Regions from separate parts of the Kitasatospora sp. NPDC001539 genome, predicted to be linked through region 2. Evidence: riboswitches for the same ligand, from Rfam matches in the RefSeq annotation. Region 2 holds a riboswitch; each other region holds the start of a gene.
The links. A riboswitch is a leader RNA that binds a small molecule or an ion and turns the genes downstream of it on or off. The one in region 2 is predicted to bind cyclic di-AMP.
Positions count from the first base shown of each region.

Region 1: another riboswitch for cyclic di-AMP. It lies ahead of ABT247_RS15945 (M23 family metallopeptidase); the one in region 2 lies ahead of ABT247_RS25560 (transglycosylase family protein).
Region 3: another riboswitch for cyclic di-AMP. It lies ahead of ABT247_RS19645 (C40 family peptidase); the one in region 2 lies ahead of ABT247_RS25560 (transglycosylase family protein).

Region 1 covers NZ_JBEPAK010000086.1:22,592-24,847, reverse strand. Annotated here, with positions in the region: gene ABT247_RS15950 (hypothetical protein) at 1-138, shown strand, start outside; gene ABT247_RS15945 (M23 family metallopeptidase) at 341-1,189, opposite strand; cyclic di-AMP (ydaO/yuaA leader) riboswitch at 1,202-1,361, opposite strand; gene ABT247_RS15940 (YiaA/YiaB family inner membrane protein) at 1,560-1,850, shown strand; gene ABT247_RS15935 (alpha/beta fold hydrolase) at 1,962-2,256, shown strand, end outside.
Region 2 covers NZ_JBEPAK010000203.1:2,453-4,708, forward strand. Annotated here, with positions in the region: gene ABT247_RS25555 (cytochrome P450 family protein) at 1-750, shown strand, start outside; cyclic di-AMP (ydaO/yuaA leader) riboswitch at 961-1,130, shown strand; gene ABT247_RS25560 (transglycosylase family protein) at 1,132-1,908, shown strand; gene eno (phosphopyruvate hydratase) at 2,189-2,256, shown strand, end outside.
Region 3 covers NZ_JBEPAK010000121.1:2,736-4,991, forward strand. Annotated here, with positions in the region: gene ABT247_RS19640 (C40 family peptidase) at 1-292, shown strand, start outside; cyclic di-AMP (ydaO/yuaA leader) riboswitch at 630-783, shown strand; gene ABT247_RS19645 (C40 family peptidase) at 794-1,927, shown strand; gene ABT247_RS19650 (C40 family peptidase) at 2,154-2,256, shown strand, end outside.

The DNA.
Region 1 (2,256 bases), on a different contig from region 2:
GAGGTGGCGCTCGACCTGTTCGGGGAGTGGACGGTGCCCGGGCTGCCGCGGCTGCTGGTCGAGGAGTTCCCCGAGCTCGCGCCGGAACCGGGGCCGGAGGAGATCGACGCCTACCTGGCGCAGTTGCCGGCGGAGTGAGCAGTCCGGCCGCCGGAGTGACCGGCCCGGCCGGTGGTGGACCGACCGGCCCGGCCGTCGACGAGTGGGGTGGACGCGCGGCCAGGCCCCGGGGCGCACCCGGGGCCTGCCCGCAGAGCCCGTAGAGGTCGTGGCGGCCCCCGGAGACCCGGCGACCCGGCGACCCGGCGGCCCGGAGGCCGCGGCGGGCCCGGGGGGTTCGTTACGGGGTGAGGCCGCGCTGCTCGAGCCAGGTCTCCGGGTCGACCGGCGCGCCGCCGTCCGGGCGGACCTCCAGGTGCAGGTGCGGGCCGGTCACGTTGCCGGTCGCGCCGACCTTGCCGATCTGGTCGCCGGGGGCGACCTTGCCGGAGCCCTTGATGATCGACGAGAGGTGGCAGTACCAGATCTCGGTGCCGTCGGGCAGGGTCTCGACGATCCGGTAGCCGTACGCGCCGGACCAGCCCGCCGAGGTGATGGTGCCCTGGCCGACCGCGTACACGGGGGTGCCGGTGTCGGCCGCGAAGTCCAGGCCGGTGTGCAGGTGGGCCCAGTAGCGGGCGCTCTGGCCGTAGTGGGCGGAGAGGTTGTAGTCCTTCACCGGCAGGGTGAGGGCGGCGGCCTTGGCGCGCTCGGCCTCCTCGGCGGCACGCTTGGCGTCGGCCTCCTTGGCGGCGGCCTTGGCCTCGGCCTCCTGGGCGGCCTGCAGGCGGGCGCTCTCCTCGGCGGCGGTGCGCTGGCTGTCGGCCTGCTGCTGGATGCGGGCGGCGAGCGCGAGGCCGGGGTCGGCGGCGAGGGTGACCGGCGTCTCGTCCGGGGCCGCGACGGCGGGCGCGGCGGCCGGGGTGGCGGAGGCGAAGCCGGTGGCGCCCAGGGTGGCGGCGACGGCGGTGACGCCGAGGAGCGGGGAGGCCCCGCGGGTCTGACGCGGCATCCGGTGGCGGTTGGCCTCGGCCTCCGGGGCGAACCCGTCGGTGCCGAGGGACTCGGTGCCGTCCGGGCCGGGGTGGTCGAGGAGCTGGGTACCGGCTGCGGGGCCGGCCGGGTGTGCCGGGGTGTGCGTCGACGCCACGGAGGCGCGCTCCTTTCCTTCCTTCGCGCCTACCGGGTTAGCTGACGGGTTCGGAGCAGGAAGGTCTCCTACGGCCGGGCCTGGGCCCCGCCGATTCACCCCAGGGAAACGTGGTTCCCCGGCTCCCTGGCCTGCCCGGAGGCCGGCCGGTGGGATTAGGCGACGGCGCACGGTGCCGTCTTGGGTACGGCGTTGACGACCGCGCTGCGTTATCAAACGTTAATCCTAGGAGGCTCTGATTCCAAGCCATCCGCCCGGGACGACCGGGGTCCAGGTGATCGGACGTCAACGAACGACCCGTCATTCACCCGGGTTCATCTGAGTACTCCTACTCATGTGCGACCCTTCGATGCCGTCGCATCCTGTCGCCATGACCGCACCGATGCAGACCCGCACCACGGCCGCCTACTACGCCCAGGCCGTCCTCTCCTTCGCCGTCTCCGGCGTGGCCCTCGCCGCCGGGATCGCCTACCTGCCCGTCGGGGCGTGGACCCGGGCGTTCCTCGGGATCGGCTTCCTCTACACCGTCACCTCCGCGTTCACGCTGGCCAAAGTCATCCGGGACCGGCAGGAGTCCGCGGACACCGTCGCCCGGGTCGACCAGGCGCGGCTGGAGAAGCTGCTGGCCGAGCACGACCCGTTCCGGGTCGAAGGGGTCTGAGCCCCCTCCCGGTCCGACACGGGGACGAAGGGCGGGGCGGCGACCCTTGACGGCTAAGGCTATTAGCCGTAGCTTTTTGGCTATCGGCAGCACACACCGTGGAGGACCACCGTGAACGGCACCAGCACCCCGAGCACCCAGTACCTCGACGTCCCCGGCGGCCGGATCGCCTTCGACGACACCCGGCAGGGCGACGGCGCCCCCGTCGTCCTGCTCCCCGGCATGCTCGACAGCCGTCGGGCCTACCGGCACCTGCACCCGCTGCTCACGGCGGCCGGGCACCGGGTCATCACCATGGACCTGCGCGGCTTCGGCGAGTCCTCGATCGTGTGGGAGGACTACAGCCCGGCCGCCATCGCCACCGACGTCCTCGCCCTGCTGGACCACCTCGGCATCGAACGGGCCG
Region 2 (2,256 bases):
ATCCGCCACCACGGCGGGCAGCGCGGGGGCGTGGGCCGGGCGGTCAAGCGCATCCGCGCCTACCTGGTTGACCTCATCCACCGCAAGCGCGCCGACCTCGGGGACGACCTGATCTCCGGTCTCATCCGGGCCAGCGACCACGGCGAGCACCTGACGGAGAACGAGGCCGCCGCGATGTGCTTCGTGCTGATCTTCGCGGGGTTCGAGACGACCATCAACCTGATCGGCAACGGGACGTACGCGCTGCTGCGCAACCCGGGCCAGCGGGCGCTGCTGCAGGAGTCGGTGGCGCGTGGGGAGACCGCCCTGCTGGAGACCGGGATCGAGGAACTCCTGCGCTACGACGGGCCGGTGGAGCTGGCGACCTGGCGGTTCGCGACGAGCCCGCTGAGCATCGGCGGGGTGGAGATCCCGGTCGGCGATCCGGTGCTGGTGGTGCTGGCGGCGGCCGACCGCGACCCGGCCCGGTTCGCGGACGAGAACACCCTGGACCTGGCCCGGACGGACAATCCCCACCTGGGGTTCGGGCACGGCATCCACTACTGCATCGGCGCCCCGCTGGCCCGGCTCGAAGGGCGCTCCGCCCTGGCCACGCTGCTGTCGCGGCTGCCCGATCTCAGGCTTGCCGAGAGTCCGGAGAATCTGCGCTGGCGGGGTGGCCTGATCATGCGTGGGCTGCGCGAACTTCCGGTCGAATTCAGTCCCGAGGCGACGTCTCCGGACCCGGTTCCTGAGGCTCCGACACGCTGACGGATGGTCGTCCCGCGGCCCTCAGGCACCGTATGAACGCCCATCAAACCGGACAAACAGGTGCCGTTGGTAGGCGATTGGTCACCTGCCGTGATTTCCGTGTGATGTCGACGATATGAGCTTGTGATCGGTCTGAGGATCTGTCTAATCTCCCTGGAGTTCGCAGCTGCGGACCTCGTGCGCGGAACGCCGAATCCTGCCCGCCGCGTCACGGGAAACCGACCAGAACCCTGGGCAGGGGCGGGGGAACCAGGTTTGTTGCCGTCCCCACGGCTTGGGGTGAAGCCGCCCGAGCGGGAACGTCTCCGCGCACGGCGGCCGGGCCACCTCCCCGGTCCGAACCCGACAGCTCACCTCGCAGGCGTGCGGAGAGGGACCTTCATGCTGTTCGTTGGAACCGGCCGTCACCGTCGTCGCACCCAGGCCGAGAAGGCCGTCGCCGTGGCCGGTGTGGCCGGCGTCGGACTTGCGCTGCCGCTCCTCACCGCCACCGGTGCCTCCGCCGCCCCGGCCTCCACCTGGGACTCCGTCGCCCAGTGCGAGAGCGGCGGCAACTGGAGCATCAACACCGGCAACGGCTTCTACGGCGGGCTGCAGTTCACCTCCAGCACGTGGAAGGCCTACGGCGGCACCGCCTACGCCCCGCAGGCCAACCAGGCCAGCAAGGCCCAGCAGATCTCGGTCGCCGAGAAGGTGCTGGCCTCCCAGGGCCCGGGCGCCTGGCCGGTCTGCTCGCAGAAGGCGGGCCTGACCAAGGGCGGCGCCCCGGCCGCCGTCGACACCTCGTCGGACGCCAAGCCCCGGTCCGCCCCGCAGCAGGCGCCCAGGACGCAGGCTCCCGCTCCGGCCGCGAAGCCGGCCCAGAAGCCGGTCCAGCCGTACGCGCCCAAGCACGCCGCGCCCCGGCAGGCCGAGAAGCCGGCCGAGCAGCCGGTCCAGCAGTACACCCCCAAGCACGCCGCCCCGCGCGCCGAGCAGTCGGCCCCGACCGCCCCGGCCGGCCACGACTACACCGTGCGCTCCGGTGACACCCTGTCGACCATCGCCGCCGCCCAGGGCGTGACCGGCGGCTGGCAGGCGCTGTACGACGGCAACCGCTCCACCGTCGGCGGCGACCCGGACCTGATCATGCCCGGCCAGGTCCTGCACCTCGGCTGAGGACCGACGAGGGGGCCGGCCGACGGGTCGGCCCCCTCGTCCGCTTCCGTCCGGTTCTGTCCGGGTCCGTCCGTGCCGGTCCGGGTCCGTCCGCGCCCGGGGGACAAGCTGGGACAAGCAGGTGAACTACCGGGGGGTAGCAGGGCCACACGTTGAGACGGGGCCGAGGCCAGCGTGGCCCCGGGAGCCCGGGCGGTTAGGCTCTGGTCGTAACGACTCCGCAATCGTCCCGCCGACATCACCACCGTCAGCCGGACCAGCTTCCGCAAGGAGATGCCTCGTGCCGTCCATCGATGTCGTCGTAGCCCGTGAGATCCTCGACTCGCGCGGCAACCCCACGGTCGAGGT
Region 3 (2,256 bases), on a different contig from region 2:
CTGGGGCTCCACCGGCCCGAACACCTTCGACTGCTCGGGCCTGATGGTCTGGTCGTACGCCCAGGCCGGCGTCTCGCTGCCGCGCACCTCGCAGGAGCAGGGCAACGTCGGCACCCGGGTGCCCTCGCTGGACCAGGCCCAGCCGGGCGACCTGGTGATCTACGGCAGCGACCGGCACCACGTCGGGATGTACATCGGCAACGGCATGGTGGTCCACGCGCCGCACACCGGTGACGTGGTGAAGGTGATGAAGGCCGACGCGATGCCGATCAACACGATCCGCCGGGTCTGACGGCCCGACACGCCCGAGGGGCCGCGCTCCGGCCCTGTGATCCGCGCCACCCCCGACCGGGGTGGCGCTTCGGGTTCACCCGCCCTTCGGCCGGTTGTTTGAGGTTTGATCAGCTTTCCGTGCGGCGGCGATCACCAACGGTCATTTTCACAAGGGGACATGGGTCATCTTCTGGATTTTTTCTGACAAGGATTTGAACGGATCACGGTTCAGTTACTAGGGTCGTGCCCCGAACCACCGCACTGTCGATCACCCAGCCCGGGTGGCGGCGGTGGTTACCGCCGAGTTCGCGAAGCAGCGGGGCAGCTCGAAACGACTGTCCGACAGGGGAGCCCAGCAGTCCGGGGCGCTGTGGAGCGGAGCCGGGGAACCACGTTCCTCCGGGGTGAATCGGCGCCAGGTCGGCCGGTACCGCGGCCGTGAGGCGTCGTAGGGCATGCTTCCGGCCCGAACCCGTCAGCTCACCCGGTAGGCGGACGTAGGAAGAAGGAGTCCGCCTTCGTGGCGTCCCATCGCCGTCCCAAGCCCGCCAGCCGCGCCCGGGTCTCGATCATGACCGGTGTCGCCGCGGCGGCCGTCGCCCTCTCCGCGCAGTCCGGCGCGCACGCCGACCCGCAGCCGACCAAGGACCAGGTCAAGGAGCAGGTCGACCAGCTCAACGAGCAGGCCGAGCAGGCGACCGAGAAGTACAACGCCGCGCAGGAGAAGCAGCAGGCGCTGGAGAAGCAGGTCTCCGGCCTGCAGGACCAGGTGGCCCGGCAGCAGGCCCAGGTGACCGACCTCCAGGGCGGCCTCGCCGAGATCGCCGGGGAGCAGTACCGCAACGGCGGCATATCCCCGACCGTCCAGCTGATGCTCTCCTCCAGCCCGGACAACTTCCTCAACCAGGCCGGCGCGCTGAACCAGGCCGGGGACACCCAGAAGAACCAGCTGAAGGAACTCCAGGCGCAGCAGCGCAAGCTCGACCAGGACCGCAGCGAGGCCCAGAGCAAGCTCACCGAGCTGGAGTCCACCACCCAGCAGCTGAAGGCCTCCAAGGACGAGGTCCAGAACAAGCTGAAGGCCGCACAGGACCTGCTCAACACCCTGACCGAGCAGGAGCGCCAGGCGATCCGCCAGGCCGAGGAGAAGGCCGCCGCCGACGCCAAGGCCCAGGCCGACGCCGCCGCGAAGGCCGCCCAGCAGCAGGCCGCCTCCGACCGCGCCTCGCGCGACAGCGGCCGCACCGACATCGGCTCCGGGAGTTCCTCCTCGCCGGTCGTCAAGCCGGCCGCGCCCGGTAGCTCGCACGGTGCCGCCGCGCTGTCCGCCGCCGCCTCCAAGGTCGGCAGCCCGTACGTCTGGGGCGCCACCGGCCCGAGCTCCTTCGACTGCTCCGGTCTGATGGTCTGGGCGTTCAACCAGGTCGGCGTGTCGCTGCCGCGCACCTCGCAGGAGCAGGCCGGCGCCGGCACCCGGATCGGCTCCGACATCTCCCAGGCCCAGCCCGGCGACCTGCTGATCTTCTACAGCGACGCCCACCACGTCGGCATCTACGCGGGCAACGGCCAGGTGCTGCACGCGCCGAAGCCGGGCGCCTCGGTCCGCTACGAGGCGGTCTCCAACATGCCGCTGGCCTCCATCGTGCGGGTCTGATCCGTCCGAAGGCCTCCGCAGGCCCGGTCCTCCCACTCGGAGGGCCGGGCCTGCGGCTTTGCGGGCGGCTCGGGCTGATGTCCGATTAGGGGGCGAATATTCGGGTCCGGAGGGGTTTGGACTCGCTTGCCCGGACTCGCTAACGTCTGCCACCGGACTCCCGCTCGACGGCCGCCCACCGGGGTGCGGCCGCGGGGCCGCGCTGCAGATCGGAGCCGCCGCCGCCATGTCCGTGCACCGCCGTTCCCACCTGCTCGCCCGCGCCCTGGTGCTGACCGCGGCCGCCACCACGGCCCTCGGTGTGGCGACCGGCGGCAGCGCCCAGGCTG